DNA from 2 places in the Streptomyces sp. NPDC055966 genome. Region 1 is predicted to be linked to the other one. Evidence: predicted binding sites of a transcription regulator. Region 1 holds the regulator's gene; the other holds the start of a gene.
The links. The regulator HspR, encoded in region 1, represses chaperone genes until heat shock. The targets are predictions, from matches to a motif close to TTGAGNNNNNNNNNCTCAA.
Positions count from the first base shown of each region.

Region 1 (3,372 bases):
AAGGTGAACGCCGGCGCGGTGCCCGCTACTTCAGACCGATCGCCGTGCACGCCGCCTTGAACTTCACCGTGCAGATGTCGCCCACGGTGTAGATGCCGTCCGAGATGACCGTGGACTTGATGTTGCTCTTGGTCAGCGCGATCGGCTGGATCAGCTTGGCCGGGATGTTCTTGGTGGTGGGACTGTCGGCCTTGTCCTGGGTGAGGGCGTCGAACTGGATGTCCTTGCCCTGGACCTTGGCGACGGCCATCTGGGCCGCGGCCTGGGCCTCGTCCGGGTAGGACTTGTAGACGCTCATGTACTGCTCGCCGGCCACGACCCGCTGGACGCCCTCCAGCGAGGCGTCCTGGCCGGTGATCGGCGGCAGGGAGGTGACGCCGGCCGCCTCCAGGGCCTTGATGACGCCGCCGGCCATGTCGTCGTTGGCGGAGTAGACCGCGGCGATGTTGTTCTTGCCGATCTGGCCGATCGCCTTGGCCATGTTGGCCTCGGCGTTCTCCGGCTTCCAGTCGGTGGTGTCGTACGACGCGGCGATCGTCACCTTGCCGTTGAGCTCGGAGAGCGCGCCCTGCTTGAACTGCTTGGCGTTCGGGTCGGTGGGCGAGCCGTTCACCATGACGATCTTGTCGGAGGTGTCGGCGTGCGAGCCCAGCGCCTCCAGCAGGCTGCGGCCCTGCACCTCGCCGACCAGTTCGTTGTCGAAGGAGACGTACGCCTCGATCGGGCCCTCGGCGAGCCGGTCGTAGGCGATGACCGGGATGCCCGCGTCCTTGGCCTTCTGCACCTCGGGAGCGATCGCGTGCGCGTCGACCGCGTCGAGCAGGACGACGTCGACCTTGTCGTCGATCATCGTCTGGAGCTGCTGGGCCTGTCTGGACGCGTCCGCGCCGGCGTTGGCGTACTCGACCTTGCCCCGCTTGTTGGTGAGCTCGGCGACCTGGGACTTGATGATGGGGTAGTCGAACTTGTCGTAGCGGGTGTTCGTCGTCTCCGGCAGCAGCAGGCCCACGGTCAGGTCGTTGCCCTTGCTCGGGCTCGCGCTCGCCCCGCCCCCCGTCGCGTTCAGCATGCCGCAGCCGGCAAGCGAGAGGGTCATCGTGGACGCGGCCACGGTTATGGCGATACGGCGCATGCGAGGGCTCACTTCAGGTGCGTTTGAGGTGTCTGAAAAGACAACGCGGAGGGCATACCCGGCGTCAAGAAGAACTACTTAACGAGTGCGCAACACCACGCTCCGCTGCACCTGTGAAGGAGCAGCGGAATCACCTTCAAACGCCCTTTACGGACCCTCCATCCAAGGGGAGTTCATGAGAGGGCAAAGAAAGGGGCCCGGAATCCGGGCCCCTTTCGGAGATGTCTGCGTGCGGACGCGTCAGTCGTTGCGCTGCCGCTTCGGCCGCCACACCACCAGCGCGCTGGTCTGCTGCACCTCCTGGTACGGCACCAGGTCGCGGCGGTAGGAGGCGTGGACGGCGGCCTCGCGCTGCTGCATCGCGGCCGCCGCGCCGTCCAGGGCCGCCTCCAGCTCCGCGACGCGGGACTGGAGCGCGACGACCTGGTTCTCCAGTTCGATGATGCGCTTGATTCCGGCCAGGTTGATGCCCTCGTCCTGCGACAACGCCTGCACCTGGCGGAGCAGTTCGATGTCGCGGGCCGAGTAGCGGCGGCCCCGGCCCGCGGTGCGGTCCGGGGAGACCAGGCCGAGCCGGTCGTACTGGCGCAGCGTCTGCGGGTGGAGTCCGGAGAGCTGGGCCGCCACCGAGATGACGTAGACCGGGGTCTCCTCGGTCAGTTCATACGGGTTACGTCGACGGCCGTCCATCTCTCTCAGTCTCCCTTCGCCGCCTCGAACAGCTCCGCCCGCGGATCCTCGCCCGCGGTCGCCTCGCGATACGCCTCCAGCGCATCACGAGCCTTCCCCGACACGTCCTTCGGGACACGCACCTCGACGGTGACCAGCAGATCGCCGCGGGTGCCGTCCTTGCGGACCGCGCCCTTGCCGCGGGCGCGCATCGTCCGGCCGTTGGGCGTGCCGGGCGGCAGTTTCAGGGTGACGGCCGGGCCGCCGAGGGTCGGCACCCGGACCTCGCCGCCGAGGGCGGCCTCGGCGAACGTGACCGGCACGGTGACCGTGAGGTTGTCGTCCCTGCGCCCGAACACCGGGTGCTCGCCGACGTGCACGACCACGTAGAGGTCGCCCGCCGGTCCGCCCCGCTCGCCGGGCGCGCCCTTGCCGCGCAGCCGGATCCGCTGCCCGTCGGTGACACCCGCCGGGATGCGGACCTGCATCGTGCGGGACGACTTCGCCCGCCCGCTGCCCTTGCAATCCGCGCAGGGGTGCTCGGCGATCAGACCGCGGCCCTTGCAGTCGGGGCAGGGGTCGGTGAGCGAGAAGCCGCCGCCCGAGCCCCGCGCGACCTGGCCGGTGCCGACGCAGGTCGGGCACACGCGCGGTGTGCCGTTCTTGTCGCCGGTGCCCGAACAGGCCTTGCAGGGCGCCTGGGAGGACATCCGCAGCGGCACCGTGGCGCCCTCGATGGCCTCCGTGAAGCTGAGCGTCACCTCGGTGTCGATGTCCTGGCCGCGGCGCGGCTGAGTGCGGGTCGCACCGGTGCCGCCGCGGTTGAACAGGCCCCCGAAGACGTCACCGAGCCCGCCGCCGAAGCCTCCGCCCTGGGTGGTGGTGCTGCCCGCGCCTCCGAAGAGGTCGCCCAGGTCGAAGTTGAAGGAGCCGCCGGCGCCCGGCCCGGGGCGGAAGCCGCCGTTGCCGAACAGGGCGCGCGCGTCGTCGTACTCCTTGCGCTTCTTCGGGTCGCCGAGCACGTCGTTCGCCTCGGAGATCTCCTTGAAGCGCTCCTCGGCCTTGGCGTTGCCCTTGTTGGCGTCCGGGTGGAACTCGCGGGCGAGCTTCCGGTACGCCTTCTTGATCTCGGCCTCGGTGGCGTCCTTGGGGACGCCGAGGACCTTGTAGAAGTCCTTCTCGATGAAGTCCTTGGTGCTCATCCCCGACGTCCCTCCTTCCTGTCTGCGGTGATGACGTCAGCCCTCCTCCGGGCCACCGTTCTCCTTGTCGTCGCCGGCACCGGCCTTCTTCGCCTCGGACGTGTCCTCGGCTCCGTCGGCCTTGACGGTCTGCGCGCCGGGCTGCGGCTCGGCGACGGCCACCCGCGCGGGGCGGATGGTGCGCTCGCCGATGCGATACCCGGGCTGGAGAATCGCGACGCAGGTCGTCTCGGTGACGTCCGGCGCGTAGGAGTGCATCAGGGCCTCGTGGATCGTCGGGTCGAAGGGCTCGCCCTCCTTGCCGAACTGCTGGAGGCCCAGCTTGGCCGCCACGGTCTCCAGCGACTCGCCGACCGACTTGAAGCCGCC
Region 1 covers NZ_JBHJYK010000004.1:439,856-443,227, reverse strand. Annotated here, with positions in the region: gene ACFC8N_RS11790 (substrate-binding domain-containing protein) at 26-1,132, opposite strand; gene ACFC8N_RS11785 (heat shock protein transcriptional repressor HspR) at 1,373-1,822, opposite strand; gene dnaJ (molecular chaperone DnaJ) at 1,828-3,003, opposite strand; gene grpE (nucleotide exchange factor GrpE) at 3,040-3,372, opposite strand, start outside.

Region 2 (3,372 bases), on a different contig from region 1:
GGACCACGGGAGTGTCGTACGCGGCAGTCATGCCCCCATCCTGCTTGAACGTGTCCTGTCGGGTACGGGAATTGCGGATGACGGTGGCGCGGCCCCGGTGCGACGTACTCGTCCGAGGGGCGTACGCCGGGGTGCGGACGCGAGCGGAATGTAGGAGGTTGCTGAGAATCGGCTTCCGCGTGGCGTCGGTCATAGACATGCGGCCGGTCGAGCCTCAATGGTGGGCGCGACGGAAGGAGTGCCTCATCGTGGAACGGACCGCGACGGGCCCTGCGGCGGCCGCGTCCCCGCCCCCGGCGGGCACGCCCCTGTCCGACGGTGCCGCCGTCGTCCCGGCCCCCGTGTTCGAGGGCCTCCTGGACGGCATGCCCCGCCAGCGCGGCCCCGAGCCGGTGGCTCCCTCCGCCACGCTCGGCCCCGCGCCGGCGGCTCCCGTGCCCGTCGGGGCACCGCGTCCGGTCCCGGCCGCCCGGCTGTGGCGGCTGCTGCCCACCCCGGCCGCCACGCCCTTCACCTTCGGCTACGCGGCCCTCCTCGCCGTCACCTCCGCCGTCGCGGCCGTGGCCGACCCCGGCCTGATGAACACGCTCTACCAGGGCTCCAGCACCGACGTGGCCCATCTGGTGCAGTCGCCCGCGGTGGTGCTCCTGGCGAGCGCGCTGTGGATCGCGGGCGGGATCCTCTCGCCGTACAGCGCGGCCTTCGTGCTGGTGCTCACCGCGCTGGAGCGGCGTATAGGCGGAGGGCGCGCGGCCTGTGTCTTCCTGGCCGGGCACGTCCTGGCCACGCTCGCCACCGAGGTCCCGGTGGGCCTCGCCGTCCTGGCGGGCCATCTCCCGGCCACGTCCCTGCACCGCCTCGACTACGGCATCAGCTTCGGCGTGGCCGCCAGCATCGGTTCCCTGGCCGGTCTGCTCCGCCCCTGGTTCCGCTGGCCCCTGCTCACCGTGGTGGCCGGGCTGCTGCTGAACGACCTGGCCGAGTTCGTGGACCCGATGACGGACTGGGGCCACCTGATCGCTTTGACGATAGGCGTCCTGAGCTGGCCCCTCGTGCGCCGCTGGGCCCGCGCGGTCTGACCTCTCACTGCTTTCACCTGCATGGATCTCTACGTCACCTCCTGATCGCTCACAGCGAACACGTGGGGGGAACACCAGCCCCTGCCCAGAGGTTGAGTCGGCATAGCTCAAGTTGACTGCCGAAGGGGAGATCATGGCTGCTGAGTCCACGGCGTTCACGCTCGTACTGCCCGTGCTGCCGCTCGACGACGAGGTCGTGCTGCCCGGCATGGTGGTTCCGCTGGACCTGAGCGACGCCGAGGTGCGGGCCGCGGTGGAGGCCGCACAGGCCGCCGCCCGGTCGGCGCCCGGGAAGCCCCAGGTGCTGCTGGTGCCACGCATCGACGGCACGTACGCCAAGACCGGTGTGCTCGGTACGGTCGAGCAGGTCGGCCGGCTGGCCGACGGCGACCCGGGGGCTCTGATCCGCGGCCGCGGCCGGGTGCGGATCGGCGCGGGCACCACGGGGCCCGGCGCGGCCCTGTGGGTCGAGGGCGCCCGGATCGAGGAGAGCGTGCCCGAGCCGCTGCCCGGTCAGGTCGCCGACCTCGTCAAGGAGTACAAGGCGCTGGCCACCAACTGGCTGAAGAAGCGCGGCGCCTGGCAGGTCGTCGACCGCGTCCAGGCGATCGAGGACGTCTCCGCGCTCGCCGACAACTCCGGATACTCACCGTTCCTCGCCATCGAACAGAAGGTCGAACTGCTGGAGACCGCCGACCCGGTGGCCCGGCTCAGGCTCGCCGCGCAGCAGCTCCGCGACCACCTCGCCGAGCAGGACGTGGCCGAGACCATCGCCAAGGACGTCCAGGAGGGCGTCGACAAGCAGCAGCGCGAGTTCCTGCTGCGCCGCCAGCTGGAGGCCGTCCGCAAGGAGCTGCGCGAGCTGAACGGCGACGGCACGGACACGGCCGAGGAGTCCGACGACTACCGCGCCCGCGTCGAGGCCGCCGACCTGCCCGAGAAGGTCCGCGAGGCCGCGCTCAAGGAGGTCGACAAGCTGGAGCGGTCCAGCGACCAGTCCCCGGAGGGCTCCTGGATCCGCACCTGGCTCGACACGGTCCTGGAGCTGCCCTGGAACGAGCGGACTGACGACAGTGCTTCCGCCTACGACATCCAGGGCGCCAAGGCGGTCCTCGACGCCGAGCACGCGGGCCTGGAGGACGTGAAGGAGCGGATCACCGAGTACCTGGCCGTGCGCAAGCGGCGCGGCGAGCGCGGCCTCGGCGTCATCGGCGGCCGACGTGGCGGTGCTGTGCTTGCCCTGGTCGGTCCGCCTGGTGTCGGAAAGACCAGCCTGGGAGAGAGTGTCGCCCACGCGATGGGGCGGAAGTTCGTCCGCGTCGCGCTCGGCGGCGTCCGCGACGAGGCCGAGATCCGCGGCCACCGGCGTACGTACGTCGGCGCGCTGCCCGGCCGGATCGTGCGCGCCGTCAAGGAGGCCGGGTCCATGAACCCGGTGGTCCTGCTGGACGAGATCGACAAGGTGGGCTTCGACTTCCGCGGCGACCCGGCCGCGGCCCTGCTCGAAGTCCTGGACCCGGCGCAGAACCACACCTTCCGGGACCACTACCTGGAGGTCGAACTCGACCTGTCCGACGTGGTGTTCCTGGCCACCGCCAACGTCCTGGAGGCCATCCCGGAGGCGCTCGCCGACCGGATGGAGATCGTGCGGCTCGACGGCTACACCGAGGACGAGAAGGTCGTCATCGCCCGGGACCACCTGCTCCCGCGCCAGCTGGAGCGGGCCGGCCTGCGCGAGGACGAGGTCACGATCGACGAGGGCGCGCTGCGCAAGCTCGCCGGCGAGTACACGCGCGAGGCGGGCGTCCGTACCCTGGAGCGCTCGATCGCCCGCCTGCTCCGCAAGGTCGCGGCGCAGCACGAACTCGGCGAGCGGGAGCTGCCGTTCACCGTCCGGGACGCGGACCTGCGCGGTCTGCTCGGGCGTCCGCACCACGTGCCCGAGTCCGCCCAGGACCCGGCCGAGCGCCGTACGTCGGTGCCGGGCGTGGCGACGGGCCTCGCGGTCACGGGAGCGGGCGGCGACGTCCTCTTCGTGGAGGCGTCGCTGGCCGACCCGGAGACGGGCGCGGCGGGGCTGACCCTGACCGGTCAGCTGGGCGACGTGATGAAGGAGTCGGCGCAGATCGCGCTCAGCTTCCTGCGCAGCCACGGTGCCGAACTGGAGCTGCCGGTGGCCGACCTCAAGGACCGGGGCGTGCACATCCACTTCCCGGCGGGCGCGGTCCCGAAGGACGGGCCGAGCGCGGGCATCACGATGACCACCGCCCTCGCGTCCCTGCTCTCCGGCCGG
Region 2 covers NZ_JBHJYK010000008.1:262,618-265,989, forward strand. Annotated here, with positions in the region: gene ACFC8N_RS19410 (spermidine synthase) at 1-31, opposite strand, end outside; gene ACFC8N_RS19415 (rhomboid-like protein) at 249-1,079, shown strand; gene lon (endopeptidase La) at 1,213-3,372, shown strand, end outside.
Region 2: a site for HspR is predicted at 1,172-1,190, ahead of lon (endopeptidase La). Genes of this name have one in related genera too.